One region of the Pseudomonas sp. GWSMS-1 genome, then DNA from elsewhere that is predicted to be linked to it. Evidence: predicted binding sites of a transcription regulator. Region 1 holds the regulator's gene; the other holds the start of a gene.
The links. The regulator FliA, encoded in region 1, starts transcription of late flagellar genes. The targets are predictions, from matches to a motif close to CTAAAGTTTNNNNNNNNNNNGCCGNTAA.

Region 1 (8,809 bases):
CACGCACAACCACCACTTCTTGACCATCCACAATATTGGTGCGTGACAGGTCAAGGTGGAAGATTTCGTTAACGTTAACCAGCGGGAAGGCAAACGCCTGATTACCCAGCATCACCATCAGCGTCGGCATGATCGCCAGGGTCAGCGGCACCTTGATGACAATCTTCGACCCCTGCCCCTTCACCGAAAATACGTTGACGGTGCCGTTGAGCTGGTTAATTTTGGTTTTCACCACGTCCATGCCCACACCTCGACCGGAGACATCGGATATCTCCGTCTTGGTCGAGAAGCCGGGGGCGAAAATCAGGTTGTAGCACTCGAACTCATTGAGGCGCTCGGCCGCATCCTTATCCAGCAGACCTTTTTCAACGGCCTTCGCGCGCAATACATCCGCGTCCATGCCCTTGCCGTCATCGGAGATCGACAAGAGGATGTGATCGCCTTCCTGCTCGGCGGACAGCACCACTTTGCCGCCTCGCGCTTTACCTGATGCTTCACGCTCATCAGGGGTTTCAATGCCATGGTCAACCGCGTTGCGCACCAAGTGCACAAGCGGATCGGCCAGCGCCTCGACCAGGTTCTTATCGAGGTCGGTTTCTTCGCCGACCAGCTCCAGATTGATCTCTTTCTTGAGCTGACGCGCGAGGTCACGAACCAGACGCGGGAAACGCCCGAAAACTTTCTTGATCGGCTGCATGCGGGTTTTCATCACCGCTGTCTGCAGGTCGGCCGTCACCACATCCAGGTTGGACACCGCCTTGGACATGGCTTCATCGCCACTGCTGGAACCCAAGCGCACCAGGCGGTTACGCACCAGCACCAGCTCACCGACCATGTTCATGATTTCATCCAGGCGCGCAGTGTCGACCCGCACGGTGGTTTCCGCTTCGCTGGGCGGCGCGGCCTTTTCTACCGCAGGCGCCTTGGCGGGTTCGGCCTTGACCGCAGGTTTTGCAACAGCCGGCGCTGAACTTTTGCTGGGCTCTACTGGCTTGGCAACTGGCGCCGGCGTAGCGGCTTTGATCGCCTCTGGCTCGACAAACTTGCCTTTGCCATGCAGCTGATCGAGCAAGGCTTCGAACTCATCGTCAGTGATATCACCGCTCGCTGCAGCTGCAGCAGGCTCAGCCTTGGCTGCCGGTGTAACAGGTGCCGAAGCGGCTGGCGCTACAAACTGGCCTTTGCCATGTAGCTGGTCGAGCAGCGACTCAAACTCATCATCGGTGATTTCATTGCCAGACGTTGACTCGGGCACGGCAGGTGCGGCTGGAGCCTCGGGCGTGACGAACTGACCTTTACCATGCAACTGGTCAAGCAAGGACTCGAATTCATCATCCGTGATTTCATCGCTGCTGGCGGCACTGGAAACGGCTGCTGCCGGCTCATCCAGAGCACCGAGCAATGTCTCGAATTCACTGTCGGTAATGTCGCCAGCAACGGGCTCAGGCGCAGGCTCAACAGACACTTCAACCGGCACGACCGGTTCAGGTTCAGCACCTGCCGGTTCAGCCAGGCGCGCCAAAGCGGCTAGCAGCGCAGGAGTCGCCGGGGTTAGATCGGTACGCTCGCGCACCTCGGTAAACATGCTGTTAACGGCATCCAGTGCTTCCAGCACCACATCCATCAACGCGGAGTCGACGCGCCGCTCACCCTTGCGCAGGATGTCGAAGACGTTTTCTGCGATATGGCAGCATTCCACCAGCTCATTAAGCTGGAGAAAACCAGCACCACCTTTGACGGTATGAAACCCGCGAAAAATAGCGTTGAGCAGATTCATGTCGTCCGGGCGACTTTCCAGCTCTACCAGCTGCTCGGACAATAGTTCAAGAATCTCGCCGGCCTCTACCAGGAAGTCCTGGAGGATTTCTTCATCGGCGCCGAAGCTCATAAGACGTGTGCTCCTAAAATCCTAAGCTAGAAAGCAGGTCGTCGACATCATCTTGATTAGATGCGACGTCTTCACGCTTATCGGCATGAATCTGCGGACCTTCACCGTGGGAAGGCTCTTTTTGTTTTTCTTGTTCGGCGCGGAGCAGCTCGTGGTTGTGCTCAATGCCGGCAAATTGATCAACCTGACTGGCCATCAGCACCAGTTTCAGCAGGTTACTTTCAACCTCAGTGACCAACTGAGTGACCCGTTTGATCACCTGCCCCGTGAGATCCTGATAATCCTGAGCCAGCAAAATATCGTTGAGGTGCCCGGAAATTTTCGCGCCATCACGCTCACTGCTTGCTAGAAACAGCTCAACACGCTTGGCCAACTCACGAAAACCGTCTGCGCTCATCTCGCGGCGCATAAAACGCCCCCAGTCAGCACTCAGGCTTTGCGCTTCGGCACTGAGGTCATTAACCAGCGGCGCACTCAACTCAACCAAGTCCATGGTGCGATTGGCCGCTTTCTCGGTCATCGTCACCACATAATTTAGGCGTTCGGTGGCATCGGTGATTTGCGAGACTTCAGTGGCATGCGGCACACGAGGGTCAAGCTGAAAGTTGACGATGGCGTTATGCAGCTCACGGGTCAGCTTGCCGACCTCATGATACAAGCCACGGTCACGCGCCTTATTCAAGTCATGTATCAGCTGGACCGCTTCACCAAAGTTGCCTTTTTCTAGGCTATCTACCAGTTGGCGAGCGCTGTGCTTCAAGGACGATTCAAGATCACCCTGAGCAGGATTTTTATGCTCCATAGAACCTCGTGGCAGACATCAGCCGTTGACCCGCTCAAAGATTTTCTCAATCTTCTCTTTCAGAACCTGGGCAGTGAACGGTTTGACCACATAACCGTTAACCCCAGCCTGGGCAGCCTCGATAATCTGATCACGCTTAGCTTCCGCCGTAACCATCAGCACCGGCAGGCTTTTCAGCCGATCATCCGCACGCACAGCGCGCAGCAGATCAATACCGGTCATGCCAGGCATGTTCCAGTCCGTGACCAGAAAGTCGAAACTACCGCTTTGCAGCATTGGCAATGCAGTCGTGCCGTCATCGGCTTCTGCGGTATTGGTGAACCCCAAGTCACGCAGGAGGTTCTTGATGATCCGTCGCATCGTTGAAAAGTCATCAACGATGAGGATTTTCATGTTTTTGTCCAAGTCGACCTCCGTACAGTCCCAAACGCACCCAGCAACCTGCATGCGCCTTTATTCATGAAACCAGCCGCGCGAGCGGGCAGTTTAGTGCGCGCGCCACTCACCCAGACGGGCGCGTAAACGAGCGGCACACTGACTGTGTAGTTGGCTTACGCGTGACTCGCTAACCCCCAACACCGCGCCGATCTCTTTAAGGTTCAATTCTTCATCGTAATACAGTGCCAACACCAAGCGCTCGCGCTCTGGCAGATTGCCAATGGCATCCGCCAAGGCCGCCTGAAAGCGTTCATCTTCCAGATCACGAGAAGGTTCTAGGTGGTGGTTGCCAGCGTCTTCAGCCAGTTCGCCGTGCTCGCCGTCCTGTAACAGATCGTCGAAGCTAAACAGGCGGCTGCCTAAAGTGTCGCCAAGAATGCCGTAGTAATCCTCCAGACTCAATTGGAGTTCGGCCGCAACCTCTTGATCTTTAGCGTCCCGACCGGTTCTAGCCTCAACTTTTCGAATGGCGTCGCTGACCATGCGGCTATTGCGGTGCACCGAACGGGGGGCCCAGTCGCCTTTACGCACCTCATCGAGCATAGAACCGCGGATACGGATACCTACGAATGTCTCGAAACTGGCACCTTTGCTGGAATCGTATTTTTTTGACGCTTCAAGCAGGCCGATCATCCCGGCCTGGATCAAGTCGTCAACCTGCACACTGGCCGGCAAGCGTGCCAGCAGGTGATAGGCAATGCGTTTGACCAGAGGCGCATAGCGCTCGATCAACTGGTGCTGGGAATCCTGCGCCTGCGCTTTGCTGTACATACGAAGTCCAGAGGCTGCTGTCATATGGCCGTGTCTGCGATCGGCTGCTGCACCAGACGCTCAACAAAGAACTCTAAATGACCGCGCGGGTTGGCCGGTAAAGGCCAGGCGTCGACTTTCTGAGCGATTGCTTTGAACGCCAGCGCGCATTTCGAGCGCGGGAAAGCTTCGTAAACCGCGCGCTGCTTCTGCACGGCCTTGCGCACTGACTCATCGTAAGGCACTGCACCGACATACTGCAGGGCAACGTCAAGAAAACGGTCAGTCACTTTAGTCAGCTTAGCAAAGAGATTACGACCTTCCTGCGGGCTGTGAGCCATATTGGCCAAAACCCGAAAACGATTCATGCCGTGATCACGATTGAGCAATTTGATCAGGGCGTAAGCGTCGGTAATCGAGGTGGGTTCATCGCACACCACCACCAAAACCTCCTGTGCGGCGCGCACGAAGCTAACTACGCCATCACCGATACCGGCTGCCGTGTCGACAATCAGCACATCGAGGTTGTCGCTGATATCACTGAATGCCTGGATTAATCCAGCATGCTGCATGGGCGACAACTGCACCATACTCTGAATGCCCGAAGCGGCAGGCACGATGCGAATCCCACCTGGCCCCTGCAACAGCACATCACGCAGCTCGCACTCGCCACTGATAACGTCTTCCAGGGTGCGCTTAGCACTGAGCCCCAACAATACATCGACGTTGGCCAAACCCAGGTCGGCGTCCATCAACATGACCCGACGCCCCAGATCAGCCAGGGCCAATGCCAGGTTCACCGAGACGTTGGTCTTGCCGACGCCACCTTTGCCGCCGGTCACCGCTATCACCTGTACGGGATGCATACCCATAATTTCTAATACCTTGTCTAACGTCGACTGGAGCCACTTGGTCGGCTAAGCACCGCTCAATTCCAATAATATTTAGCTTAACTGGCACGCCGTGTAGGCTGCTGGTAAAGACCGGAAAACATCTCTGCCATCGTATCTTCACTCGGTTCTTGGGTCGCCTGCAGCCCAACGGCCCGACTCACCAACTGATGACTGCGCGGTATCTGCAAATCATCGGGAATGCGTGGCCCATCAGCGAGATAGGCTACCGGTAGACGCTGGCTAATAGCCAGACCTAAAACCTCACCCAAACTGGTGGCTTCATCCGCCTTGGTAATAATACAGCCGACCAGGCCGCAGCGTTTATAACTATGGTAGGCGGCTTTCAGCACTTGGCCCTGACTGGTCGCGGCCATCACCAGATAGCTCTTCGCATTGACTCCGCGGCTGGCTAATGTTTCCAGCTGCATGCGCAGCGCTGGATCATTGGCCGACAGGCCAGCGGTGTCGATCAGCACTACGCGCTTACGCGCCAACGGTGCCAGGGCCTGGGTCAACGATTGGCCTGGGTCGACCAGAGTGACCGGCACGTTAAGGATACGGCCCAGGGTTTTGATCTGTTCCTGCGCACCAATGCGGTAGCTATCAAGGCTGACCAGGGCGATATGCTGCGCGCCGTACTTGAGCACATAACGCGCAGCCAGCTTTGCCAAGGTCGTGGTCTTGCCCATACCCGCCGGGCCCACCAGGGCGATTACACCGCCCTCTTCCATCGGTTCTTGTTGCGGGGTCTTGATCGCGTGAGCCAGATGCGCCAGCAACATGCGCCAGGCCTGACGCGGCTCGGCAATATTGGCAATGCGCTCAAGCAGCGCTTTCGACAGCTCAGCGGACAGCCCCATGCGCTGCAGGCGACGCCACAGATTCGCTTGCTGCGGCTGGCGGCTCTGCAACTGCCCCCAGGCAATTGAACCCAACTGCACTTCAATCAGCTCACGCAGGCCATGCAGTTCGAAGCGCATGGCATCCAGGGCACCCTGATCAGCGGCGGCAGGCGCAGCACGCGCCGGAGACAACGCATCGGCCAACCGATCGACTGGCACGCTGGCGGCAGCGCCAAACAACTGACGATCCTTGCCGGCATCGACTTTCGTACGCGTGGTCAGCTCAGCCTGAGCTGTAGCGATTTTTGCCTGGGTCTTGCGCAATTCGGCTTCCAGCGCCGGATTAGGCTGACGGGCTGGCGCGGCAGGCACTTGATAATCCAATGCGGCAGTCAGCTCGACACCGCCAGCAACCCGGCGATTGCCAATGATCGAGGCATCGGCACCCAGTTCATCACGCACCAGCTTCATGGCGGTACGCATATCGGCGGCGAAAAAGCGTTTGACCTGCATGGCCTGTAACCTCGGTTAGTTCTGCCCCACCGTCGCAACGATGGTGACCTGCTTATTATCCGGAATTTCCTGGTATGCCAGTACATGGATACTCGGAACCGCCAGCCGCGCGAATCGCGAGAGCATCGCCCGGACCGGACCGGCCACCAGCAGTATCACTGGCTTGCCGAGCATCTCCTGGCGCTGCGCCGCTTCCACTAGGGAACGCTGCAGCTTCTCGGCCATGCCCGGCTCCAGGAGGATGCCCTCCTCGGAGCCTTGACCGGCCTTCTGAATACTATTTAGCAATATCTGTTCCAACCTTGGCTCAAGGGTGATCACAGGCAGCTCCAGCTCTAGTCCCACAATGCTTTGCACGATTGCACGGGCTAACGCGACACGCACCGCGGCCACCATCACGGCGGGATCTTGACTCTTCACCGAGACATTCGCGATGGCCTCGGCAATAGTGCGAATGTCGCGCACTGGCACCTGCTCCTGCAGCAGGCTTTGCAGCACCTTGAGCAGGGTCGACAGGGAAATCATCCCGGGCACCAGCTCTTCGGCAAGTTTGGGCGAGCTCTTGGCCAGCAGCTGCATCAACTGCTGCACTTCCTCGTGCCCCAGCAGTTCATGAGCATGCTTATGCAGCACTTGGTTCAGGTGGGTGGCGACCACGGTGCTGGCATCCACCACGGTATAGCCGAGGGACTGCGCCTGATCACGCTGGTTTGGATCGATCCACACCGCCTCCAGGCCGAATGCCGGATCTTTGGCGGCAATACCATTGAGCGGGCCGAAGACCTGTCCGGGGTTGATCGCCAGTTCGCGATCCGGATACACCTCAGCCTCAGCCACGCTAACGCCCATCAAGGTCAGACGGTAGGCACTGGGCTGCAGGTCAAGGTTGTCGCGGATATGCACCGAAGGCATGAGAAAGCCCATTTCCTGGGAAAGTTTCTTGCGTACGCCCTTGATCCGCGCCAGCAGCTGGCCGCCCTGGTTACGGTCGACCAGTGGAATCAAGCGATAGCCGACTTCCAAGCCGACCATGTCCACCGGCGTGACGTCGTCCCAGCCCAGCTCCTTGACCTCCTGGGCCTTCTGCGCCGGCAGCAATTCCTGCTGGCGCTGCACTTCTTTGACCTCGTTTTCTTTAGTCGTACGCTGCTTGTTGGCAATCCAATAGGCAGCACCAGCAGCCACCAGCCCCAGACTGATAAAGGAGAAGTGCGGCATACCCGGCACCAGGCCCATGGTGATCATGATCGCAGCAGTCACCGCCAGAACGCGTGGCGAGGCGAACATCTGCCGATTGACTTGCGCCCCCATGTCTTCCGAGCTTGAAACCCGGGTCACCATAATCGCGGCAGCAGTGGACAGCAGCAGCGAAGGAATCTGCGCCACCAGGCCATCACCGATGGTCAGCAAGGTGTAAATACGTCCGGCATCCGCAAAGCTCAGGTCATGCTGAAAAATCCCGATGGCCACACCGCCGATCAAGTTGATAAATAGAATCAACAAGCCGGCAATGGCATCACCGCGCACGAACTTGCTGGCACCATCCATGGAGCCATAGAAGTCGGCTTCCTGGGACACCTCACTGCGCCGCAGCTTGGCCGTTTCCTGATCGATCAGACCGGCGTTAAGGTCGGCGTCGATGGCCATTTGCTTACCGGGCATAGCATCTAGAGTGAAGCGCGCGCTTACTTCAGAGATACGCCCAGCACCTTTGGTGACCACCACGAAGTTGATGATCATAAGGATGGCGAACACCACGATACCGACCACGTAATTGCCGCCGATCACTACCTCACCAAACGCTTGAATCACCTTACCTGCAGCATCTTGGCCGTCCTGGCCATTGAGCAGAACCACCCGCGTGGACGCGACGTTAAGCGCCAGGCGCAGCAAGGTCGCCGCGAGCAGAATGGTCGGGAATACCGCGAAGTCCAAGGGCCGTAGGGCATAGATCGCCACCAGCAATACGACGATCGACAAGGCAATACTGAAGGTAAACAGCACGTCGAGCAGGAATGGTGGAATCGGCAGCATAACCATGCCGAGCATGACCAGCAGCATCAGCGGAATACCCAGGTTCCCCTGCTTTAACCCCGACAGGTTGCTGCGTACGTCACCGATCATTTGTGAGCGATCTATTGCCACACCACTACCCCAGCCAATTCAATCTTTTGACGCTTTACGCGCCTCTGGGCAGGGATTTGCAAGAAGCTGTCCAACTTTGCCGGGCGGAGGCAAACAGCCGGTAAATGTGCGGATTGCTGCGGACAAATGATCAGTCGTCGCGGCGTAAATCCGGCGGGATTGGGATCTCTGGCAGCGGCCCAGGGCGTTTGCCTTTGCCCGCCTGGTACTGGCGCAGCTGGTAGACGTAAGCCAGTACCTGAGCGATCGCCAGATAAAGCCCTGCGGGAATTTCCTGATCCAGCTCAGTGGAATAGAACACCGCCCGCGCCAGGGCCGGAGACTCCAGCACCATCACTTTGTGCTCATTGGCAATTTCACGAATCTTCAATGCCGTAAAGTCGCCGCCCTTGGCCAGCAGCACCGGCGCGCTGCCTTTGGCCGGGTCGTATTTCAAAGCCACGGCAAAGTGCGTCGGGTTGGTGATCACCACATCGGCGTCCGGCACCGACTGCATCATGCGCCGCTCGGCCATTTCGCGCTGCAGCTGACGAATACG
Region 2 (8,809 bases), 1.7 Mb from region 1:
CACCAGAGCGTGGTGGAGCAGGGCAGTGGGCAGAATATTTTCAGTGCAGCTGACGGCCAGGCGACGCCGGCGTTCTATCAGTTCATTGGTGGCCAGCAAGCGGCCATGGCTGACTTCACCCTGTTGTTTGCACCGCATGTAAATTCCTATCAGCGCCTTTGCCACCCTTATGCCTCGCCGAACAATGCCTGTTGGTCAGAGGATAATCGCGCTGCTGGGCTGCGTATTCCGGCCAGTGCGCCCATCGCCCGGAGAGTGGAAAACCGCTTGCCGGGTGCCGATGCCAACCCCTATCTGGCGCTTGCCGCCAGCCTGGCGGCCGGGCTTTATGGTATCGAACAACAGCTGCAACCCAGTGCGCAGATTCAAGGCGAGTTCGAGGTGCCAGATAATTTAACGCTACCCTGTACCATGCATGCTGCAATTGAGCGTCTCAAACGCAGTGAGTTGGCGCTGGCGTTATTCGGTAAAGAGTTCATCGATGGCTACATCGCCAGCAAGACCTTGGAGCTCACCAGTTTCTTTGATGAAATCACCCCGTGGGAGCGCCGTGTCTTGGCCGCTCACGCCTAGCAACTGGCCGCCGAACATCGCTCGGCGGCGCTATATGGAGTTACCTACCGCCTCATGACTTTGATCCTGAAATCATTCAGTTCGCTGTATTTCGCCACCTTATTGATGCTGTTGGGCTCAGGTTTGTTGAGTACCTACTTGGCGTTGCGTCTGGCGCAAACGGCAGATGGTTTATGGGTCGGGGCGCTGATGGCGGCTAACTACCTGGGCTTGGTGCTGGGTGGCAAACTGGGGCACCGATTGATCGCGCGGGTTGGTCATATTCGTGCCTATGTCGCTTGTGCGGGCGTGGTGACCGCCGCGGTACTGGGGCACGGCCTCAGTGACTGGCTTCCCAGCTGGTTGCTGCTGCGGGTGCTGGTCGGTCTGGGCATGATGTGTCAGTACATGGTGATCGAGAGCTGGCTCAATGAGCAGGCCGAAAACAGTCAGCGCGGCCAGGTGTTTGCCGGCTATATGGGGGCTTCCTACCTCGGCCTTATCCTCGGTCAGCTGGTGCTGGTCGTGCACCCGACACTCGGCCTCGAGCTGCTGATGTTGGTGGCGTTGTGCTTCGCCCTGTGCCTGGTGCCGGTGGCCCTGACCCGCAAATTACACCCCGCGCCTTTGCATCCGGCGCCGCTGGAAATGCGCTTTTTTATCGACCGCGTGCCCTTGTCGCTGACCGCCATCGTGGTTGCGGGGTTGTTGATTGGCGCTTTCTACGGCCTGGCGCCGCTGTATGGCACGCGCATGGGCTTATCCACTGAGCAGATTGGTCTGTTTATGGGCAGCTGCATCATCGCCGGCCTGGTGGTTCAGTGGCCGTTGGGTTGGCTGTCCGACCGCCGTGACCGGGTTTATCTGATTCGTGCATGCGCCGCGTTGCTGGTCGTGGCGGCGTTGCCGTTGGCGCTTATGCCGCAGGTGGGTCTGGTGCTTTTATTTGTGGGCGGTTTTGTCGTGTCGGCGCTGCAGTTCAGCCTCTATCCGCTGGCGGTAGCGCTGGCGAATGACCACGTTGAGGCCGAACGGCGGGTGTCCCTTACGGCCATGCTGTTGGTGACTTTTGGTATCGGGGCCAGTATCGGGCCGTTGCTGGCAGGCGTGCTGATGCGCTTTCTTGGGGCCAACATGCTGTATGCCTTCGTCAGCGTATGTGCCTTGATTCTGGTGCTGTGCGTAAGGCCTGCGAAGGTCACTAACTTGCACCAGGTTGACGATGCGCCGCTGCATCACATCCCGATGCCGGACAGCACCACCAGTTCGCCGTTGACGGCGGCGCTCGATCCGCGCGTAGATGAACACGTGGTGCAAGAGCAGATGCACGACCACAGCGCGGCGCAGGACGCCGAGCCTCAAGCTGAGCCGGCTGAGCGCGCATGACCACGTTGCTTAGTGTGGTAATCCCTGTGCGCAATGAGGCCCAGGCGCTGCCGGCTTTGCTCGACGATCTGGCAGCGCTGCGCGCTGCCGGCGCCGAAATAATTGTGGTCGACGCGGGCAGCAGTGATGGCACCTGTGAGTTGGCGCGCGGGCGGGTTGACCGGTTGCTCAGCACAGCCCCCGGCCGTGCGTTGCAGATGAATGCCGGCGCGCTTGCCGCTCAGGGTGACTACCTGTGGTTTGTGCATGCCGATACACGGGTCAGTGCCGCGTCAGTCAAACGGTTGCAGGAAGTACTTCACGAGCGGCCGCTGTGGGGGCGTTTTGATGTGCGACTGTCCGGGTCCGGCCTGGCGTTGTGGGTGATCGGCTGGATGATCAGTTTGCGTTCACGTCTCACCGGTGTCGCCTCGGGCGATCAGGGGATTTTTGTTGAGCGGGCACGCTTCGAGGCGTTGGGAGGTTATGCGCAGATCCCGCTGATGGAGGATTTGCAGCTGTGCCGCCGCTTGAAGGAGCAGGCCAGGCCACGTTGTTTGCATCCGCCCTTATCGACGTCCAGCCGGCGCTGGGAACAGCACGGAATCTGGCGTACCGTATTGTTGATGTGGTGCCTGCGTCTGGCCTATTACTGCGGTGTTAGCCCAGAAAAACTGGCTCGACAGTACCGCCGAGGATCAATCCTATGAACCTGTCGATCTCATTGCACATGCTGGCGCGCGCGCCAGTCGCGGGACGCGTGAAGACGCGCATGATTCCAGCGTTGGGAGCTCAGGGTGCCTGTGACTTGCAACAGCTGTTGCTGGAGCGCGCCTTGCAGTTACCTGCTCATGGCTTTAGCGAGCGCTTTTTGTGGTTGGATGATTTGCCCAGCGCAGCGCTGCAAACGCTGGCGCAACGCCTTGGTTGGACCTTGGTCGAGCAGCCGGCTGGTGATTTGGGTGAGCGCATGCGGCGCATTGCCACCTTGGGGTTGGCGGAGAGTGATGCGGTGATCCTGATCGGCAATGACTGTCCCGCGCTCGATGGCGATTATCTGCAGCAAGCCTGCAGTGCGTTGCAGCAGCAGCCTGTAGTGATTGGTCCGGCCGAAGATGGCGGTTATGTGCTGCTGGGGTTGCGCAGTATGCACGCCACCTTGTTCTGTGACATGCCGTGGGGGACCGAGCGGGTCTTCAATATGACGCTGCAGAGCTTGCAGCAGCTGGATTGGCATCCGGCGCTGCTGCCTACGTTGTGGGACGTGGACCGGCCCGAGGATCTGTCGCGCCTGGCCGCGCTGAATATCTCCCTCTAGCTGCGCTAGAACAGCCCGTCGCTTTCGAAGCGGCGCGCTTCGCGCTGTAACTGGTAGACGAACCGCTCGACTAACCGCTGCTCCTGGCCACCGATGCGATGAAAGCGTGCGCCAATGAAGGTGGTGTCCATCTTCTCGTCATACAGCACATGCCGCACCTCAAGGGGGGTGGTCATGGCGCCGAACGAAAATTTTGCAGTAAAGCGTTCATACACCTGGCCGGCTTGCAGATTGCTGCCAAGGCTGCCGGGAAAGCGCAGCTTGCAGCCGGTTGCCGATACATCCAGTAACTCGCCAGCTAGCGTGGTGCGCAGTTTGTCGCCGGCCAGCTCTACCTTGATCGATTCGCTCTGCTTGAGCGGTGCACGAAAGGCACCACGGCGTTGGTGGTAGGTCATTTCAGGTGGCATTGGGCTGAAATAACAGCGCGCCCCTTGATGCTCGGTAATGCGCACGTTCTGCTCGCATTGCCAGGCCACGCGAACACCTTCGTGGAAAGCTTCCACAGAGAAGGCTTCGCCATTGACTAAATAGCGCTCACCGTCGCTTGGCATCAATTCATCAAGAATCAGCAGGTTTTTGTCGCGATCAACCTCGATCACATAGCTCTGGAAGCGTTGGTTGCGTTCGTGGAAGGTGATGATCAGTGGGTCATTGGCTTGTTGCAGTTGGCGCAGGTTGGCAACTATTTCCACCGGTGCCTTGAGCACCTTGGGTGGCTGCGGGCCATCTTCCTGGCTAAAAGGGCTGGACACGGTCCATGACTCTCCGGGCAAATGCTATGGCACTCACACACTGGCGGTATGACAGTATGTTCTTTGGGCCTTTTATAGGTTTCAAGCTTGGCTGAGCGGGCGCTGCTGCGCGATTCTAGCGGCACCGCCACGGCTGTCATAGAGGCTAGGTGTTTCGTTACCGCGCAATATACCCAGCATGCTTTGGGCCGAGGCCTGGCTGGAGCGAATCAGTCGACCATTGCGCAGGTTAGCGGTTTGGCAGCGTTCGAGTAGGGCGCTGAGCTGATCGCCGCGCTCCAGCAACAGTTCGCCATGACTGGATTGGGCGGCAAGTGCCTGTAAACCTTCACGGTCAGGGCTGAGGTTGAGGCTGACGAGCAGTTGGCTGCGTTCCTTGCCGTGCTGGTCGAGCAGCGTCAGCAACGGCAGCTTGTCTGTCAGTATGCTCTGCAGGCGGGGGAGGTCGCGATCGTTAAGGGCTTGGAATTCGGTGTCGATTAATTCAAGCAACTGCTCGGCGGTGCCGATATCGGTGGTGAACAGTTCAAGCAGGCTGGTGTCTTGCATTGCGGGCTCTTCGGGGTAATAGACGCTTCAGTGCGTAGCATGAAGTGTCTATTGGGCGACCAATTACCCCAGCATAGCCCGGAGACTAACGCTGGGATTCGAAATTAAGCAGTTTGCTGGCGACGCGCTGGTTATCGACCTGGTAGCTGCCGTCTTCAATCGCCTGTTTCAATTTGGCGACGCGTTCGTTATTGACGCTCGGCTGATCGCGCAGCTTTTCGCTGACTTGCTGCAGTTGCTGGGCCTCGCGGCTCAGCTGGACAGACTCACCGCTCTTGTCAGCGGGTTTCGCTTGTTCGGCGCTGGCTACGTTGCCAGGTTGTTTGGTGCCGATGGCTTGGTTCTGACCGCCTGCTTGTGCACTGCCCGCCCGCCCTGAATTGGCTGGTGTTGCGGCATTGTTGAGCCGGTTGATATCAATGACCATGATGCAAAACCTCGAACAGTATGTGGACGCTTGCCTGGTTGTCGGCATTGCCTAGGAAAACTTTAGGGCAAAAAAGTGTGCGTCAGCTAACAGTCTAAACACAGTGCGGATAATCGTCAGCTCACTGTGCACACAAAGCTAAAACAAGCAGCTTGCCTACATCGCCACCTCAACCTGCCCAGGCCCCACTACGCGGGCCCTGATCACACGATTAGAACGTTGGTTACGCACCCTGATCTGCCGGCCAACCGTACCGTCCGACAAGGCTTCACCCGGCATGCGCACGCTGATGCCTGCGCTGCGAGCGCTGATAACCACCTGGTCACCTTTGCGTATGGCCTCGGCAATTTGCACATGAATCGGCGCGAGCACTTGGTCCGGCAGCAGTGGACGCGTCAATTTCTTGCCGAGAGCCTGCTCGAGTGCAGTGAGATAACCCTGATTCAACAGACCGACATCCCGCTCGGCCAGCACAATATCCATATCAGTCAGCAAACTGTCGCGTTTGAGCGGGCGATTAACAATCACCACTTCGCGGTACAGGCGCACTTGCCCGGGGACAAACACGGTCCACGGCGCATTACTGTCGCAGCGCACGCGCAGCGTCACCCGGCCAATCGGTTCGGCAGGGCTTTCCAGTGTGGTGGTCAACGGCTGTGCGCACAGTGGGAGGCGCAAGCGGGGGTCGAGCCGGTTAATTTGAATCTCATGGCGGCCGGCAATGTTGCCACGTTTTAAATAATCACTCACCGCTTGCTCAAGAAACGCTTCGCCAGCGCCGATAAGTTGTTCAGGTAGCGTGGCGCTGGCCGCGGCCAATGCGCTATAGCCGAGTACCAGCAAAGCGGGTACAACTGCCAGCCAGTGACGGTGCTTTGGCAATGGGCGTCGGTTAGTTGTCGTTTGAATGTTCATATGGGTTGGGTAGCAAGGCGCGTGCCGCCTGCTACGCTGACAGCAAATTGTTACTCAAAGAGGAGTTTGGGTATGGCCGGTGTGATGGATTCGGTTAACCAGCGAACTCAGTTGGTTGGGCAGAATCGCTTGGAGTTGTTGCTGTTCCGTCTGAACGGCAACCAGTTGTATGGGATTAACGTGTTCAAGGTGAAGGAGGTGCTGCAGTGCCCCAAGCTCACCATCATGCCGAGATCGAGCCCCGTTGTTCGGGGTGTAGCCAGTATCCGGGGCGGCACTATCCCTATTCTTGATTTGTCTATGGCGACCGGTAGTGCGCCGCTGGCCAATATCGACAATAGTTTTGTCATCATCACGGAATACAACACCAAGGTTCAGGGCTTTCTGGTTCACTCGGTTGAGCGCATCGTCAACATGAACTGGGAGTCGATTCATCCGCCACCCAAGGGCACTGGGCGCGATCACTACCTGACGGCCGTTACCCATTTGGACGACAAGATGGTTGAGATTATCGACGTCGAGAAAATTCTCGCCGAGGTAGCGCCAACATCAGAAGTCATCTCCGAAGGCGTATTGGACGCTCAGACACAGGCGCGTGCGGTTACCAAACGCGTGCTGACCTGCGACGACTCATCGGTGGCGCGCAAACAGGTAACCCGTTGTCTGGAAACCGTGGGCGTCGAGGTTGTTGCGCTCAATGACGGTCGTCAGGCGTTGGAATATCTGAAGGCGATGGTTGAAGAAGGCAAAAATCCTGCAGAAGAATTTTTGATGCTGATTTCCGACATCGAGATGCCGGAAATGGATGGCTACACGCTGACGGCGGAGATCCGCGCTGATCCGCGTATGCAAAAGCTGCACATCATCCTGCATACTTCGTTATCAGGTGTGTTTAACCAAGCTATGGTGAAGAAGGTGGGCGCGGATGATTTCCTCGCCAAGTTTCGCCCGGATGACTTGGCAGCACGGGTAGCTGACCGCATCAATATTGCGGCAGGGGACTGAGGGCCAGGCCCTCAGTTAAATATATGTTCGTCGAGGCTTCTTGAGTGTCTACAGGTAATTTGGATTTCGAGCAGTTCCGGACGTTCTTGGAAAAAGCCTGCGGCATTCTGCTGGGTACTAATAAGCAGTATCTGGTTTCCAGTCGGCTCAACAAGTTGATGGAACAGAACAACATTAAGACCCTGGGTGAGTTGGTGCAGCGCATGCAGAACCAGCCGCGCAGCGGTTTGCGCGAACAGGTGGTTGATGCCATGACCACCAACGAAACCCTTTGGTTTCGCGATACATACCCTTTCGAGGTGCTGAAGAACCGCGTGCTACCGGAGATGATCAAGGCCAGCCCAGGTCAACGTCTGCGCATCTGGTCGGCGGCCTGTTCTTCCGGTCAGGAACCGTATTCGCTGTCGATGACCATCGACGAGTTTGAGAAGACCAATATCGGTCAACTCAAGGGTGGTGTGCAGATTGTTGCCACCGACCTTTCGCCAACCATGTTGATCAACTGTAAATCTGGTGAGTACGACAGCTTAGCGATGGGGCGCGGTCTCTCCCAAGAGCGTCTGCAGCGTTATTTCGACCCTAAAGGGCCGGGCCGCTGGGTGGTCAAACCGGCCATTCGTAGTCGAATCGAGTTTCGTGCGATTAACCTGTTGGACAGTTACGCCAGCCTGGGTAAGTTCGATGTGGTGTTCTGCCGTAACGTGTTGATCTATTTTTCGGCCGAGGTTAAGAAGGACATCCTCACCCGCATTCATGCGATGTTGAAGCCGGGTGGTTATTTGTTCCTCGGCGCTTCTGAGGCGCTCAACGGGCTGCCGAGCCACTATCAGATGGTGCAATGCAGTCCTGGGATCATTTACCAGGCGAAATAATCGCCAGCAGGGTTCAGCAAAAAGGGAGGCCAATGGCCTCCCGTTTTTATTTAGATATGTACTCTCGGGTTTCGCTCAAGCTCTAGCGAGCTACAGACTTGCAAGGCGAAAGCAGGCGAGGAAGCGGAGTGTACTTTTGTACATGAGCATTACTCGCTTCGCTCGCCCTTCGGGTCGCGCTAAAGCGCGTTAGCCGCAAGCGGCTTGCTGAGCCTGTTTTTAACGCAGCAGGGCCGATGTGCAGCAGATCGTTATTACAAGGTGCTGGCCTTGGCTGCGGGTATGGGCGCTAGGCATTGGCTGTAGGCGCCCGATTCAAGGTAAGGCAACAGTATCGGGGCCATGCCTTTGAGTACTTGCACCGGCAACGCTGAGGTGAAGCGGAAATTTTCCGCGGCGCGGCCGGGGACGAATGCGGTCAGGGTGCCGTAGTGACGTGGGCCCAGATAGAAGACAAAGGTGGCCGTGCGATTGATCGCCCGCGAACTGAGCACACGCCCACCGGCGCCGACGGTTTCGATACGGTTATCACCGGTTCCCGTTTTTCCGCCGACCTTGAGCGATTGGCCGTTGGCTTGGGTAAAACTGCCGAGCAGGCGGCGTGCGGTACCGGCTTCTACCACGTCGGCGAGCGCGCTGCGCAATGCCGCTGCGACTTCCGAAGCCATGACCCGCTTGCCTGCGTTGTGATTGCGCACCAGCAACGTGTCGTAAGGCGTATCAGCCGCGAAATGCAGGCTGTCGATGCGCGCGGTAGGCTGGCGAATGCCGTCGTTCTGGATAATCCCGACCAGTTCGGCCAGCGCTGCAGGGCGGTCACCGGAGCTGCCGATGGCGGTGGCCAGTGATGGCACCAGATGGGCAAAAGGGTAGCCAAGGTTTTGCCAGCGCCGATGAATATCCAGAAACGCCTCGACCTCAAGCATGATGCGAATGCGGCTGTCGCGGGCACTTTTGTGGCGGCTGCGAAATAGCCAGCCATAGACCTCTTGACGCTCATCGCGGCTCGCCGCCACAGCCTCGTTGAAGGTAGCTTGCGGTTGCTCGATCA

Region 2: a site for FliA is predicted at 5,005-5,032, ahead of flgM (flagellar biosynthesis anti-sigma factor FlgM). Genes of this name have one in related genera too.

Annotation. Positions count from the first base shown of each region.
Region 1 is NZ_JBMHHV010000005.1:867,852-876,660, reverse strand. It holds gene ACEPAJ_RS07550 (chemotaxis protein CheA) at 1-1,888, opposite strand, end outside; gene ACEPAJ_RS07545 (protein phosphatase CheZ) at 1,902-2,690, opposite strand; gene ACEPAJ_RS07540 (chemotaxis response regulator CheY) at 2,709-3,083, opposite strand; gene fliA (RNA polymerase sigma factor FliA) at 3,177-3,923, opposite strand; gene fleN (flagellar synthesis regulator FleN) at 3,920-4,750, opposite strand; gene flhF (flagellar biosynthesis protein FlhF) at 4,828-6,126, opposite strand; gene flhA (flagellar biosynthesis protein FlhA) at 6,142-8,265, opposite strand; gene flhB (flagellar biosynthesis protein FlhB) at 8,402-8,809, opposite strand, start outside.
Region 2 is NZ_JBMHHV010000005.1:2,597,965-2,606,773, reverse strand. It holds gene ACEPAJ_RS15930 (glutamine synthetase family protein) at 1-573, shown strand, start outside; gene ACEPAJ_RS15925 (MFS transporter) at 628-1,938, shown strand; gene ACEPAJ_RS15920 (TIGR04283 family arsenosugar biosynthesis glycosyltransferase) at 1,935-2,627, shown strand; gene ACEPAJ_RS15915 (TIGR04282 family arsenosugar biosynthesis glycosyltransferase) at 2,624-3,235, shown strand; gene ACEPAJ_RS15910 (flagellar brake protein) at 3,241-3,990, opposite strand; gene ACEPAJ_RS15905 (flagella synthesis protein FlgN) at 4,072-4,539, opposite strand; gene flgM (flagellar biosynthesis anti-sigma factor FlgM) at 4,625-4,966, opposite strand; gene flgA (flagellar basal body P-ring formation chaperone FlgA) at 5,123-5,881, opposite strand; gene ACEPAJ_RS15890 (chemotaxis protein CheV) at 5,954-6,886, shown strand; gene cheR (protein-glutamate O-methyltransferase CheR) at 6,931-7,758, shown strand; gene ACEPAJ_RS15880 (transglycosylase domain-containing protein) at 8,013-8,809, opposite strand, start outside.